2 regions of the Mycolicibacterium llatzerense genome follow, and region 2 is predicted to be linked to the other one. Evidence: riboswitches for the same ligand, from Rfam matches in the RefSeq annotation. Region 2 holds a riboswitch; the other holds the start of a gene.

Region 1 (5,982 bases), 1.0 Mb from region 2:
GGACATGGCCGGGCTGTTGCGGCCGCCTGCCGCGGCAACACTGGTGTCGGCGTTGCGTTCCCGATTCGATCTGCCGATCCACGTCCATACCCACGACACCCCGGGTGGCCAGCTGGCAACGTACGTCGCGGCCTGGCAGGCCGGCGCATCGGCGGTCGACGGCGCAGCAGCGCCGCTGGCCGGTACCACCAGCCAGCCTGCACTGAGTTCGATCGTGGCCGCTGCCGCGCACACCGTCCACGACACCGGGCTGTCGTTGGCGGATGTCTGTGAGCTGGAGCCGTATTGGGAGGCGCTGCGTCGGGTCTATGCCCCGTTCGAGGCGGGACTACCGTCCCCGACCGGCCGGGTGTACACCCACGAGATTCCCGGCGGGCAACTCAGCAACCTGCGGACCCAGGCCGTCGCCCTCGGATTGGGCGGACGGTTCGAGGACATCGAGAATGCCTACGCCGGCGCCGATCACGCACTGGGCAGGCTGGTGAAGGTGACCCCGTCGAGCAAGGTGGTCGGGGATCTGGCGCTGGCTCTGGTCGGCGCCGGGATCAGCGCCCAGGAGTTCTCGGCCGACCCGGCCCGCTACGACATCCCGGACTCGGTGATCGGCTTCCTGCGCGGCGAGCTCGGTGAGCCGGCCGGCGGCTGGCCGGAGCCGTTGCGTACCAAGGCCCTGCAAGGGCGGGCAGAACCAAAACCGGACACCGAACTCACCGTCGAGGACTACGCCGAACTGGCGGAGCCGGGGCCGACCCGCAGAGCTGCCCTCAATCGATTGCTGTTCCCGGGACCGACCCGCGAATTCCTTTCACATCGAAGGCAATTCGGGGACACCTCGAGTCTGAGCGCCAACCAGTTCTTCTACGGGCTGCGCCGTGGCGAGGAGCACCGGGTGAAATTGGAAAAAGGCGTCGAACTGCTCATCGGGCTCGAGGCCATCTCTGAACCCGACGACCGCGGCATGCGCACCGTCCTGTGCCTGCTGAACGGCCAGCTGCGCCCGATCCTGGTGCGGGACAGGTCGATCGACAGCGCGGTCCCCGCGGCGGAGAAGGCCGACCGCACCAACCCCGAACACGTCGCGGCGCCGTTCGCCGGCGTGGTGACCATCGGGGTGGCGGTGGGTGAGCAGGTGCAGGCCGGCCAGACGGTCGCCACCATCGAGGCGATGAAGATGGAGGCCGCCATCACGACACCAAAGGCCGGCACCGTCGAGCGGATTGCGGTGGCTCCCACCGCAAGTGTCGAAGGCAACGACCTGCTCGTGGTGGTCAGCTGACCGAGGTCATGTTCACGGCACAACGACGATCTTGCCGTGAACATGGCCTGTCGTGCTCGCGGCGAGCGCGGCACCGGCTTCGGTCAGCGGGTATGTCTGGCTGATCGAGACGGCAAGGAGATCTTGTGCGATGAGCGTGGCCAGCTCCCGCAGAGCGTCGCCCAGCTCGCTTCCCGCTCCGCCGACGTGTACTTGGATACCGGTGCCGGCAGCGTCGAAGGCGACCAACGTGAGAACGCGCGCCGGATCTCCGGTGAGTTCGATGGACAACGGAATCTCCCCGCGGCCCGAGGCGTCGAGAACGGCGTCGACTCCCTGGGGCGCGACTGCGCGGACCCTGTCGAGCAGACCATCGCCGTAGGTGACCGGCGTCGCGCCGAGCGACCGCAGGTAGTCGTGGTTGGATTCGCTTGCCGTGCCAATGACATTGACGCCCTGGGCCTTTGCGAGTTGGACCGCGAAGGTGCCCACGCCGCCTGCGGCCGCGTGGACCAGCAGTGTCTCGCCGGCCTTGACGCCGAGCTTCTTCAGCACGGCATACGCGGTACCACCGGCACCTGCCAGCGAACCGGCAACTTCCCAGGCAATACCCTCGGGCTTGCGGACGATCTCGGCAGGTTCGGCCAGCGCATGATCGGCGAACGACCCGGTCGTCGATCGGCCCAGAACCTCGTCGCCGACGGCCCACTCGGTGACCTCAGAGCCGACGGCATCAATGACACCCGCCACGTCGGACCCTGCACCCGCGGGCAGCTCGAGCGGAATGAGTTCGCGCATGTACCCGGCAACGATCTTCCAGTCGATCGGGTTCACCCCCGCGGCGCGTACCGCGATCCGTACCTGGGTGGGTCCGGGAGCCGGTGGCTCGGCGTCGACCACGCGTAGCACCTCAGGTGTGCCGTATTCGGCGAATTGCGCAATTCTCGACATCTATCCGTCTCCAATCGGGTTCCGACAGCAGTCTCGCCGGTCTCCTGAAGACAAGCTGTCGATCGCCGGATTTATTTCATGAAGCAAGACGATGCCCCGGAATCTGAATCAGATTCCGGGGCATCGCCTTTGACTTACTGCGCGGCGCGAACCAACTGCGCCGCCTGCACCATGTTGCGCAGCGACTCGGTCACCTCGTCGGTTCTGCGGGTCTTGAGGCCACAGTCCGGGTTCACCCAAAGCCGCTCAGCCGGAACGGCATCCAGCGCATGACGCAGTGACGTCACCATCTCGTCGGCGGTGGGCACGCGCGGCGAGTGGATGTCGTATACCCCCGGGCCGACGCTGTTCGAGAACCCGATTCCGTTGAGGTCGTCGAGCACCTCCATGTGGGAACGGGCGGCCTCGATCGACGTCACATCGGCATCGAGATCGGCGATGGCACCGATCACCTCACCGAACTCCGAGTAGCACAGGTGCGTGTGAATCTGGGTGGCATCGCTGACGCCCGAGGTGGACAGCCGGAACGCACCGACCGCCCAGTCGAGGTACGCCGCCTTGTCGGCGTCACGCAGCGGCAGCAGCTCACGCAGCGCAGGCTCGTCCACCTGCACGATGACGATCCCTGCGGACTGCAGATCGACCGTCTCGTCCCGGATGGCCAGCGCCACCTGGTTGGCCGAGTCGGCCAGCGGTTGATCATCGCGGACGAACGACCAGGCGAGGATCGTCACGGGACCGGTGAGCATGCCCTTGACCGGCTTGTCGGTGAGAGTCTGGGCGTACCTGGCCCATTCCACCGTCATCGGCTGCCGGCGGGTGACGTCACCGAACAACACCGGCGGGCGCACGCATCGGCTGCCGTACGACTGGACCCAGCCGTTCTTGGTGGCGAAGAAGCCATGCAACTGTTCGGCGAAGTACTGCACCATGTCGTTGCGCTCGGGCTCGCCGTGCACCAGCACGTCCAGGCCCAGGTCCTCCTGCAATCGGATGACCGTCTCGACCTCGGCCTTCATCCGCTTGGTGTACTCGGCCTCGCCGATCTCGCCGGCCACCAGCGCGGCGCGGGCCTTTCGGATGTCGACGGTCTGCGGGAACGAGCCGATGGTGGTGGTCGGCAGCGACGGCAGGTTCAGCCGGGCGTCCTGTGCCTTGCGACGCTGCTCGGCCGGGCCGCGGCCGATGCCTTCGGCCAGCACCGCGTCCAGGCGCTCCCGGACGGCTCTGTCGTGCAGGCGGGGGTCCTGTGCCCGTGATGCGATTGCCCGATCGGATGCCGCGATCTCGGCGGCCACCCTGCCCCGGCCATCGCGAAGCGCCGCGGCCAGCGTCACCACTTCGGCGACCTTCTCCGCACCGAATGCCAACCAGCTGCGGAGCGCGTCATCGAGGCCGTCTTCGGGATCGAGCGAGTACGGCACATGCAGCGTCGAGCACGACGTCGACACGGCAACGGCCTTTGCCGATCCCTGTAGCGCACCCAGCCGGGACAGCGCCGCCGCCAGGTCCGTGCGCCAGATGTTGCGGCCATCGACGACGCCGGCCACCACCAGCTTGTCCGCCAGGCCCGGTACATCGGCTACCGGCTGGTCACCACCGGCGACGAAATCGACTGCGACACCGTCGATCTGCGTACGGGCCAACGCCGGCAGCGCGGCGCCCAGCGCGCCGAAGTAGGTGGCCACCAGGATCGCCGGGCGGTTGGCGGCACCCGAGAGCGTCGAGTAGACGTGCTCGGCCAGCTCCGGACCGTTGTCCACGATGTCGGTCACCAGCACCGGCTCATCGATCTGCACCCACTCGGCACCGGCATCGGCGAGTCGGCCCAGCAGGTCGGCATACAGCGGCAAGAGCTCGCCGAGGCGCTCGACGGGCGCCTGTGCTCCATCGACGGCCTTGCTCAGCGCCAGGAAGGTGATCGGCCCGACGATCACCGGACGAGCCGAAATCCCTTGCACTTGAGCTTCTTTGAGCTCTGCCAGCACCTTCTCCGGATGCAGGGTGAACACGGCGTCCGGGCCGATCTCCGGGACCAGATAGTGGTAGTTGGTGTCGAACCACTTCGTCATCTCCAATGGTGCGATGTCCGCCGTGCCGCGTGCCGCGGCGAAATAGCGGTCGAGGCCGTCGACTACGCCGCCCACTCGGGCCGGCAGGGCGCCGAGCAGCACTGCGGTGTCGAGAACCTGGTCGTAGTACGAAAAGGTGTTGACCGGAACCGAATCCAGGCCGGCGGCCGACAACGCGGCGAGAGTATCGCGGCGCAAGCCCGCGGCGATTTCTTCTAGCGCGGCCCGGTCGATCCGGCCGGCCCAGTAGCGTTCGACGGCCCGCTTGAGTTCCCGGTCCGGGCCGATGCGGGGCGCACCGAGAATGGTGGCGGTGAATGGTGTTGACAACAGACGTCCTTCAAATGCGACGGAAGTGCACACCGCCCAAGGACATCCATCGAAGACAGCCGAAACCGCCCTCGGCGATCAGCCCATTCCACGAGGCGATGCACCGCCGGACGCGGCGCATCCGGCACAGCTGGCAGGTCTTCGGACTCGCAGGCGCGCACCCTCTGGTGCTCCTAGTGGCCGTCGCTTCCCGGTTCGCGATGAACCAGTGCGGATGACGGCGGTCGTTCCTGCTTACCGCTGCGGGACAGTCCCGGATTCTCACCGGGTTCCCTCTCATGGCGAATCACCGCCATTCGATACCCATGACACCGAAGCGTCATGGGTAAACCAGCTGCGCCGAGGAGATTACCCTGTCGGACCCGGGCCAACCGGTCCAACCGGTCCGGCCGGACCGCCCGGACCCGCCGGGCCGCCGCCGTAACCCAGCTGCTGCGCCGTGTAGCGAGCGGCATCGGTGACCGGAACCGCCTGCACCGCAGTGCCATACGCGCAGATCTCGGTCCACACATCACCGATCTCGGTGGTGTCGAACCGCATCGCGACAATGGCATTGCCGCCGCGGGCCTGACACTCCTGGAGGAGCCGGCCCATGGCCTCGTTGCGGCTCTCGGCCAGGTTCTTGGTCATGCCCTGCAGCTCGCCGCCGAACATCGCCTTGAAGCCGGCACCCATCTGCGCGAAGGCGTTCCGGGACCGGACGGTAAGGCCGAACACCTCACCGCAGACTCGCTGAATCTCCCACCCGGGCAGGTCATTCGTCGTGACAACCAGCATGCTGCAGCCTTTCGTTGGTCGGTACGCCTCGAACTGTAGTGCGCAGCAACCGGAATCGTCAGACGGCTGCTGCCACATCCTGTGCGGGCACGGCCTTCTTCGCCCCACCGAGATAACGCTCGACGAGCCCGCCGAACACCAGCCCGATGACCGCCCAGATCAGTGCCTGATCGAGCAGCGAGTACCACCGGAACTTCCACAGCAGGTCGGCGTCGAAGCCCGGGTAGATCAGCTGCCCGGGGGCGTAGACCTTGCCGTCGATGGTCACCGGCGTGGTGAAGGTGTTGGTGATGGGTTGCGGTGTCTCGGTTGCGGCGCGCGCAAAGCCGAGTTCGCCGGAGTGCTCGACGTTGGCGGCCAGATCCCCGAGCGACGGCAGCGCCGCCAGCAGGCCGCCGAACACCACGAAGAACCCGAGCACCGCGGTCCCGACCGCGCGTGCCCAGCCGACCTTCGCGGACAGCTTGCGCGCGGCGAACACCGCGAGCCCCAGCAAGGTCAGCGATCCCCACACCATGCCCAGGTACAGGAAGCCCCGGGTCTCGATGGTGAACTCGTGGCCGATGGCCGGCGGGTTCGCTGGATACTTCACGAACG
Region 2 (5,982 bases):
GAGCAGCACCGCCCCACCGTCGGCGCGCCGTAGTCCGGCGAGCAGCCGCAGCATCGACGACTTGCCGGCGCCATTGGGCCCGAGCAGGCCCAGCGTCTCGCCGTCGGCCACCACCAGCGACACCCCGTCGATGAAGAGCCGGCCGCCGGCCGACCAGCTGACGGATTCCGCAGCGAGCGGCCCCGTCATCGAATCCTCCTGCGGCGGGCGAGAATCCCCATGAAGATCGGTACGCCGACGAGTGCGGTCACCACACCGACGGGCAGTTCCTGCGGCGCGAACACCGTGCGGGCCGCGGCGTCGACCCAGACCAGAAAGATGGCGCCGGCGATCGCGGTGACCGGCAACAGTCGGCGGTGCGACGGCCCGACGATCATCCGCGCGGCGTGCGGCAACACCAGCCCGACGAAACCGATTGCGCCCGCGGCACTCACCAAGACGGCCGTCAGCAGCGCTGTCGTCAGCAGCAGGATGATCCGGACCCGCCGCACCGAGACGCCCAACGCGGCGGCCGCGTCACGACCGAAGGCGAACGCGTCCAACGCATCTGACTGCAGCCAACAGACACCGAGGCAGGCCGCGCAGATGAGGCCGCACATCGCCACCTGATGCCAGCTCGCGCCGCCCAGCGACCCCAGCAACCAGAACAGCACCCCGCGGGTTTGTTGCGCGTCGGCCGACGAGAACACCACCATCGCCGTCGTCGCCGAAAAGAGCTGAGTACCAGCGACTCCGGCCAGGACCACCCGGTCCGGTCCACCCCCGGCGGCCGCCGCGAGGGCCAGCACGACCACGAAGGCGATCACCGCACCCACGAAGGCGCCGCCCGACAGCGTCAGCGCGCCACCGATACCCACCACAACGACCAGCACCGCTCCCGTGGACGCGCCGGAGCAGATGCCCAGCATGAACGGGTCGGCCAGCGGGTTGCGCATCAACGACTGCAGGATCGCCCCGCAGATGCCCAGGCCCGCACCGCAGATGGCAGCCAACAACGCCCGTGGCAGCCGCAGTTCCCAGACGATGCCGTCATCGATCGGTGCGATGTCCGCCGGGCGGCCCCAAAGATGTTGCGCGACGACCGCATACACGTCGCCGATCCCGAGGTCGGCAGGCCCGATGATCATGGCCGCCGCGATCGACAGCGCCAGCCCGGTCAGGCCGAGCATCACCATCCCGGCGGTGCGCACCGCCGTCAGGACTTCCCGCCCAGCCCGAACGAGCGCAGCCCGGCCGCGACGGTCTCGACTGCGCCGACGTTGCGCAGCGACGGGTCCATCGCACTGCCCGGCAACACGATCCACCGCCGCTCGCGCACGGCCTTCAACTTGCTTGCGGCCGGATCGGTTTCGAGGAACTTGATCTTGGCGGCGACGCTGTCGCCGTCGTCGCCTCGGGTGAGGTCGGCGAGGACCAGCACGTCTGGGTCGCGTTGCAGGATGGCCTCCCACGAAATCTCCGGCCACAGCTGCCGGCTGTCGGCGAACGCATTGCGCGCCCCAACCGCGGTGGTGATGATGCCCGGCGCCCCGCAGCAGCCCGCGATGTACGGGGTCCTGGTACCGGCGTACCACCACATCAGGGAGACGCCGCCTGCGTCGAGTCCGCTGGTCGCGGTCGCCATCCGCGTACGCAGCGACGAGACCAGATTGTCGCCGCGCTCGGGCACACCGAATATCTTTGCGATGTCCCCGATTTCGGCATACATGTCATCGAGCGTCAACGCGCGCTGCTGTGCGGCATCCTGACCACCGCACTCGCTCGACGACTGGTACGTCGGCACGCCGAGGCGCTCGAAGCGATCCCGTGGGGCCACGCCCTGGTCGGTGAACGACCAGTCGAACGTCGCGTAGACGAAGTCGGGCTTCTCCTTCAGCACCCGTTCGAACGACGGGAAATCCCGGCTCAGCACAGGCACTTTGGCGTTGTCGGCGGCGAGGTCGGGGCGCACGGCGTCGCTCCATGATGCGGTGCCGGCCATGCGATCGGCGAGGCCGAGCGACAGCAGCAGTTCGCTGGCCGGCTGGTTGATCGAAACCGCGCGCTGCGGCGCCGATTTCACCGTCACCTGGCGTCCGCAGTTCTCGAGCGTGACGGGATAGCCGCCGGTGCCGGCAGCAGCGGACTCCACGGCCGGCGGACCGCCACAGGAGCAGACGAGCGAAACAACCAGTGAGACAAGCACAATGGTGCGGACAAACACGGCGGGGCCTTCCGATCCGGGACTCTGGTCGCGGAGTCCATCCGTGGGGGTCCTCGCGCCGCCAGGCCACGAGAGCCCGAGCCAGCAGGTCTTCGGACTCGGGATCATCCAGCCGGAGCGCCTTCCCAGCCCGCGTGGGGCCAGTGGCCGTTGCTCCGCCTGTCCTCCTCACCGCTGCGCGTCAGTTCCGGGTTCACACCGGATTCCCTGACCCAACCGCGTTGGGTTCGACTGGCTCAAGCGGACCATACCAGCGCCGATGGGGTCACCGCCCTGGCGACTAAGGCTCCGCGCGCTTGCCCTTCAGGCCGCGCCAGAAGAGGTTGATCATCAGCTCGGTGGCGTCGTTGACATCGGTATCACCGGCACTGACGCGCGACGCGATGGCCTCACCCGCACCCACCAGGGCCACGGCCATCATCTCGAAGTCGCTGTCCGGCTCCGGGTTTCGCGTACCCGCACTGAGCAGCCGGGCCACCAGATCGATGATCTTCTCGCGGCCCTCGCGCACCGTGTGGGCGAAGGCCTGCGAGCTGGTGGCCTGCGTGTAGAGCACGATCCAGGACGCCCGGTTGCGGTCGATGTACGTCATAAACGACAGCACCGCGTTGCGCAGCAGGTCGCGTGGACTCTGCGCGAAGTTGATGTCGGCGCGGACGGTGTCGACGAAGCGCGTCAGCTCCCGATCCAGGCACGCGGCGAACAGCTCTTCCTTCGAGCCGTAATAGAGGTACAGCATCGGCTTGGAAATCTCGGCTTGCGCGGCGATCGCGTCCATCGAGGTCTCGTGATAGCCGTTCACCGAGAACATCTGCACGGCAGCGTCGAGCATCTGCTGTTCACGGACGGCCCGCGGCAGCCGCTTGGTTCCTCCTGCCATCAGAACAGGGTATTCAACGCGCAGCTCACTTCACGCATTTGGCGCCCGGCCCCTTCATGGCCGCCACCCGAAGGACCGACTTGTCGACCTGCGCCTGGTCCAGCTGCCCGGCCTGCGCGGCCGCTTCCAGCTTGTCCAGCACGTCGGGAATGCCGTCGGTGGTGATCCACAGGGCGACATCGGCGCCGGCCTGGAGCGCCTTGAGCGCCGCGTCGGCGACGCCGAAGTGCTGCGTGATGGCCGCCATGCCGGTCAGATCGTCGGTGAACACCACGCCGTCGAACGGCGGGCCGCCGTACTCGCCGCTGCGCAGCAGGTCGTAGGCGGGCTTGCTCAGGCTCGCGGGGTCGTCGCCGAGCGTCAGTCCGGGCACCTGCAGGTGGCCGACCATCACCGCGACGGGCTGCTGCGTCGTCAACGTCCGGTAGGGCACCAGGTCGTTGTCCTTCAGCGCCGCCAGCGGCGGGGTCTTCACGCCACCGGTGTGCGAGTCGCCCGAGCCGTGCCCGTGACCGGGGAAGTGCTTGAGCACCGGAACGAGCCCCGCCTCGCGCAGGCCCGCGGCATACGCGCCGGCGTACTCGGTCACCTTCTGCGGGTCCGAACCGAAGGAGCGGTCGCCGATCACCTCGTCGTCGGGCTCTTCGGTGACGTCGGCGTCGGGCGCGAAGTCGACGGTGATGCCGAACTTGTCCTTCATCTGCTGTCCGCGGTCCCGCGCGATGGCCTGGACTTCGGCAGGTGTCTTGGTCGTCGCCAGCACCCGCGCCGATTCCTGCGGGCCGATCAGCTTCTTCAGCCGGGACACCCGGCCGCCCTCTTCATCGATGCTGACCGCCAGCGGCAGCGCACCGGACGCGGCCTGCAGTGCCGGGATGCTGCCGTCCGACAGCATGGACAGGTCCGTCCAGCTACCGATGAAGATGCCGCCGACCTGCTGTTCCGTCACGGCGGCACGAGCATCGGCGGCGTCCTTGACGCCCACCATGAGCAACTGGGCCAGCTTCTGCCGCAGCGTCAGGGTGCTCAGCAGGGCGTGCGGATCGCACGGCGGGGCGGTCGGGGCGGGCGCGTCCATCGGCTTGCTCGACGCGGCTGTGCTCTTGGCCTGGCTGGACGTGCTGGAAGCTGCCGGATGGTCGGACGACGACGAGCAACCGGCTACCAATCCAGACACCAGTGCGAGCGCGCCAAGGGTTCGGGGCAAGGACATGGGCACCGAGCCTAGCCGCGCGACAGCGGCGCCCGGGTCCCGCGATGACCTGGTAGCGGGCTGGCGAACACGGAAGCGGGCAGGTCGTCATGCTAGTTTGGGCGCCATGGACCGCTTCCTCGTGCCCGCCGGAGCCAGCATCGTGGTCGGTCTGTTGCTCGGCGCCGCAGCGGTCTTCGGCACCACGCTGATGCTGGAGCAGGACACCAAGCCGACGCTGCAATCGGGCGATCCAGCGTCATCGGTGCTCAACCGGGTCGAATACGGCAACCGCAGCTGATCCCGCAGCGCCGCTCTCCCGGCGCTGCCTATGGGTCGTCAGCGCGGCCGCACTGGTCCTGACGTTCGCCCAGTCACCGGGCCGGGTCTCGCCCGACACCAAACTCGATCTCACCGCCAACCCTGCGCGCTTCCTGGCGCGGGCGGCCAACCTGTGGAGCAGCGACCTCCCTTTCGGCCAGTCGCAGAACCAGGCCTACGGCTACCTCTTCCCGCACGGCGCGTTCTTCCTCGCCGGTGACGTCATCGGCCTGCCCGGCTGGGTGATCCAGCGGCTGTGGTGGGCATTACTGCTGGTCGTCGGCTTCTGGGGTGTGGTGCGCGTCGCCGAGGCGCTGGGCATCGGCAGCCGATCCTCTCGGGTGCTTGCCGCCGTGGCGTTCGCCTTGTCGCCGCGCGCGCTGACGACGCTGGGCGCCATCTCGTCCGAGACCCTGCCCATGATGCTGGCGCCGTGGGTGCTGCTGCCGGTGATCCTGGCGCTGCGCGGCGACCCGCGAATCCGGCAGCTCGCGGCCCGCTCGGCGGCCGCCGTCGCGCTGATGGGCGCGGTGAACGCCGTCGCCACCCTGACCGGCTGTCTGGCCGCGATCATCTGGTGGGCGGCACACCGGCCCAACCGCCGCTGGTGGCGCTTCACGGCGTGGTGGTTCGGCTGCACGCTGCTGGCCATCCTGTGGTGGGCGGTGGCGCTGCTGCTGCTCGGCCGGATCAGCCCGCCGTTCCTGGACTTCATCGAATCGTCGGGCGTCACGACCCAGTGGCTGTCGCTGACCGAGGTGCTGCGCGGCACCTACGGCTGGACGGCGTTCGTCGCGACCAACGCGACGGCCGGTTCGTCGTTGGTCACCGGCTCGGTGGCGGTGCTGGCCACGACGCTGGTCGCGGCCGGCGGCCTGGCCGGCCTGGCGATGCGCAGCATGCCCGCGCGGGGCCGGCTCATCTCGATGCTGCTGATCGGCCTGCTGCTGCTCGCGGTCGCGTACGCGGGTGGGCTGGGCTCCCCGATCGCGCACGAGGTGCGGGCCTTCCTCGACGCCGGCGGCACCCCGCTGCGCAACGTGCACAAGCTCGAACCCGTACTGCGATTGCCGCTGGCGCTGGGCCTGGCCCACGTGCTGGGCCGGATTCCACTGCCGGGCACCGCACCGCGCCGGGAATGGATCAACGCGTTCGCCCATCTGGAGCGGGACAAGCGGATGGCCGTCGCGGTGGTGCTGCTGACGGCGCTGGCCGCCGGGACGTCGCTGGCGTGGACGGGCCGTCTCGCCGCGCCCGGTACCTACCGCGCGATCCCGCAGTACTGGCACCAGACCGCGGACTGGCTCGACGCGCACAACGCCGAGACGCCGGGCCGGGTGCTGGTCGCGCCGGGTGCGCCGTTCGCCAACCAGGTGTGGGGCAACA

What was found. A riboswitch is a leader RNA that binds a small molecule or an ion and turns the genes downstream of it on or off. The one in region 2 is predicted to bind cobalamin.
Region 1: it holds a riboswitch for cobalamin, as region 2 does, so the genes downstream of both, metE (5-methyltetrahydropteroyltriglutamate--homocysteine S-methyltransferase) here and A7G45_RS04825 (ABC transporter substrate-binding protein) in region 2, are expected to answer to the same signal.

Annotation. Positions count from the first base shown of each region.
Region 1 is NZ_LXOV01000001.1:1,943,674-1,949,655, reverse strand. It holds gene A7G45_RS09570 (pyruvate carboxylase) at 1-1,276, shown strand, start outside; gene A7G45_RS09565 (NADP-dependent oxidoreductase) at 1,289-2,206, opposite strand; gene metE (5-methyltetrahydropteroyltriglutamate--homocysteine S-methyltransferase) at 2,341-4,611, opposite strand; cobalamin riboswitch at 4,724-4,930, opposite strand; gene A7G45_RS09555 (YbjQ family protein) at 4,957-5,385, opposite strand; gene A7G45_RS09550 (CbtA family protein) at 5,444-5,982, opposite strand, start outside.
Region 2 is NZ_LXOV01000001.1:928,042-934,023, forward strand. It holds gene A7G45_RS04815 (ABC transporter ATP-binding protein) at 1-189, opposite strand, end outside; gene A7G45_RS04820 (FecCD family ABC transporter permease) at 186-1,175, opposite strand; gene A7G45_RS04825 (ABC transporter substrate-binding protein) at 1,196-2,203, opposite strand; cobalamin riboswitch at 2,270-2,454, opposite strand; gene A7G45_RS04830 (TetR/AcrR family transcriptional regulator) at 2,484-3,083, opposite strand; gene A7G45_RS04835 (glycoside hydrolase family 3 N-terminal domain-containing protein) at 3,109-4,296, opposite strand; gene A7G45_RS04840 (DUF2613 domain-containing protein) at 4,403-4,576, shown strand; gene A7G45_RS04845 (alpha-(1->3)-arabinofuranosyltransferase) at 4,629-5,982, shown strand, end outside.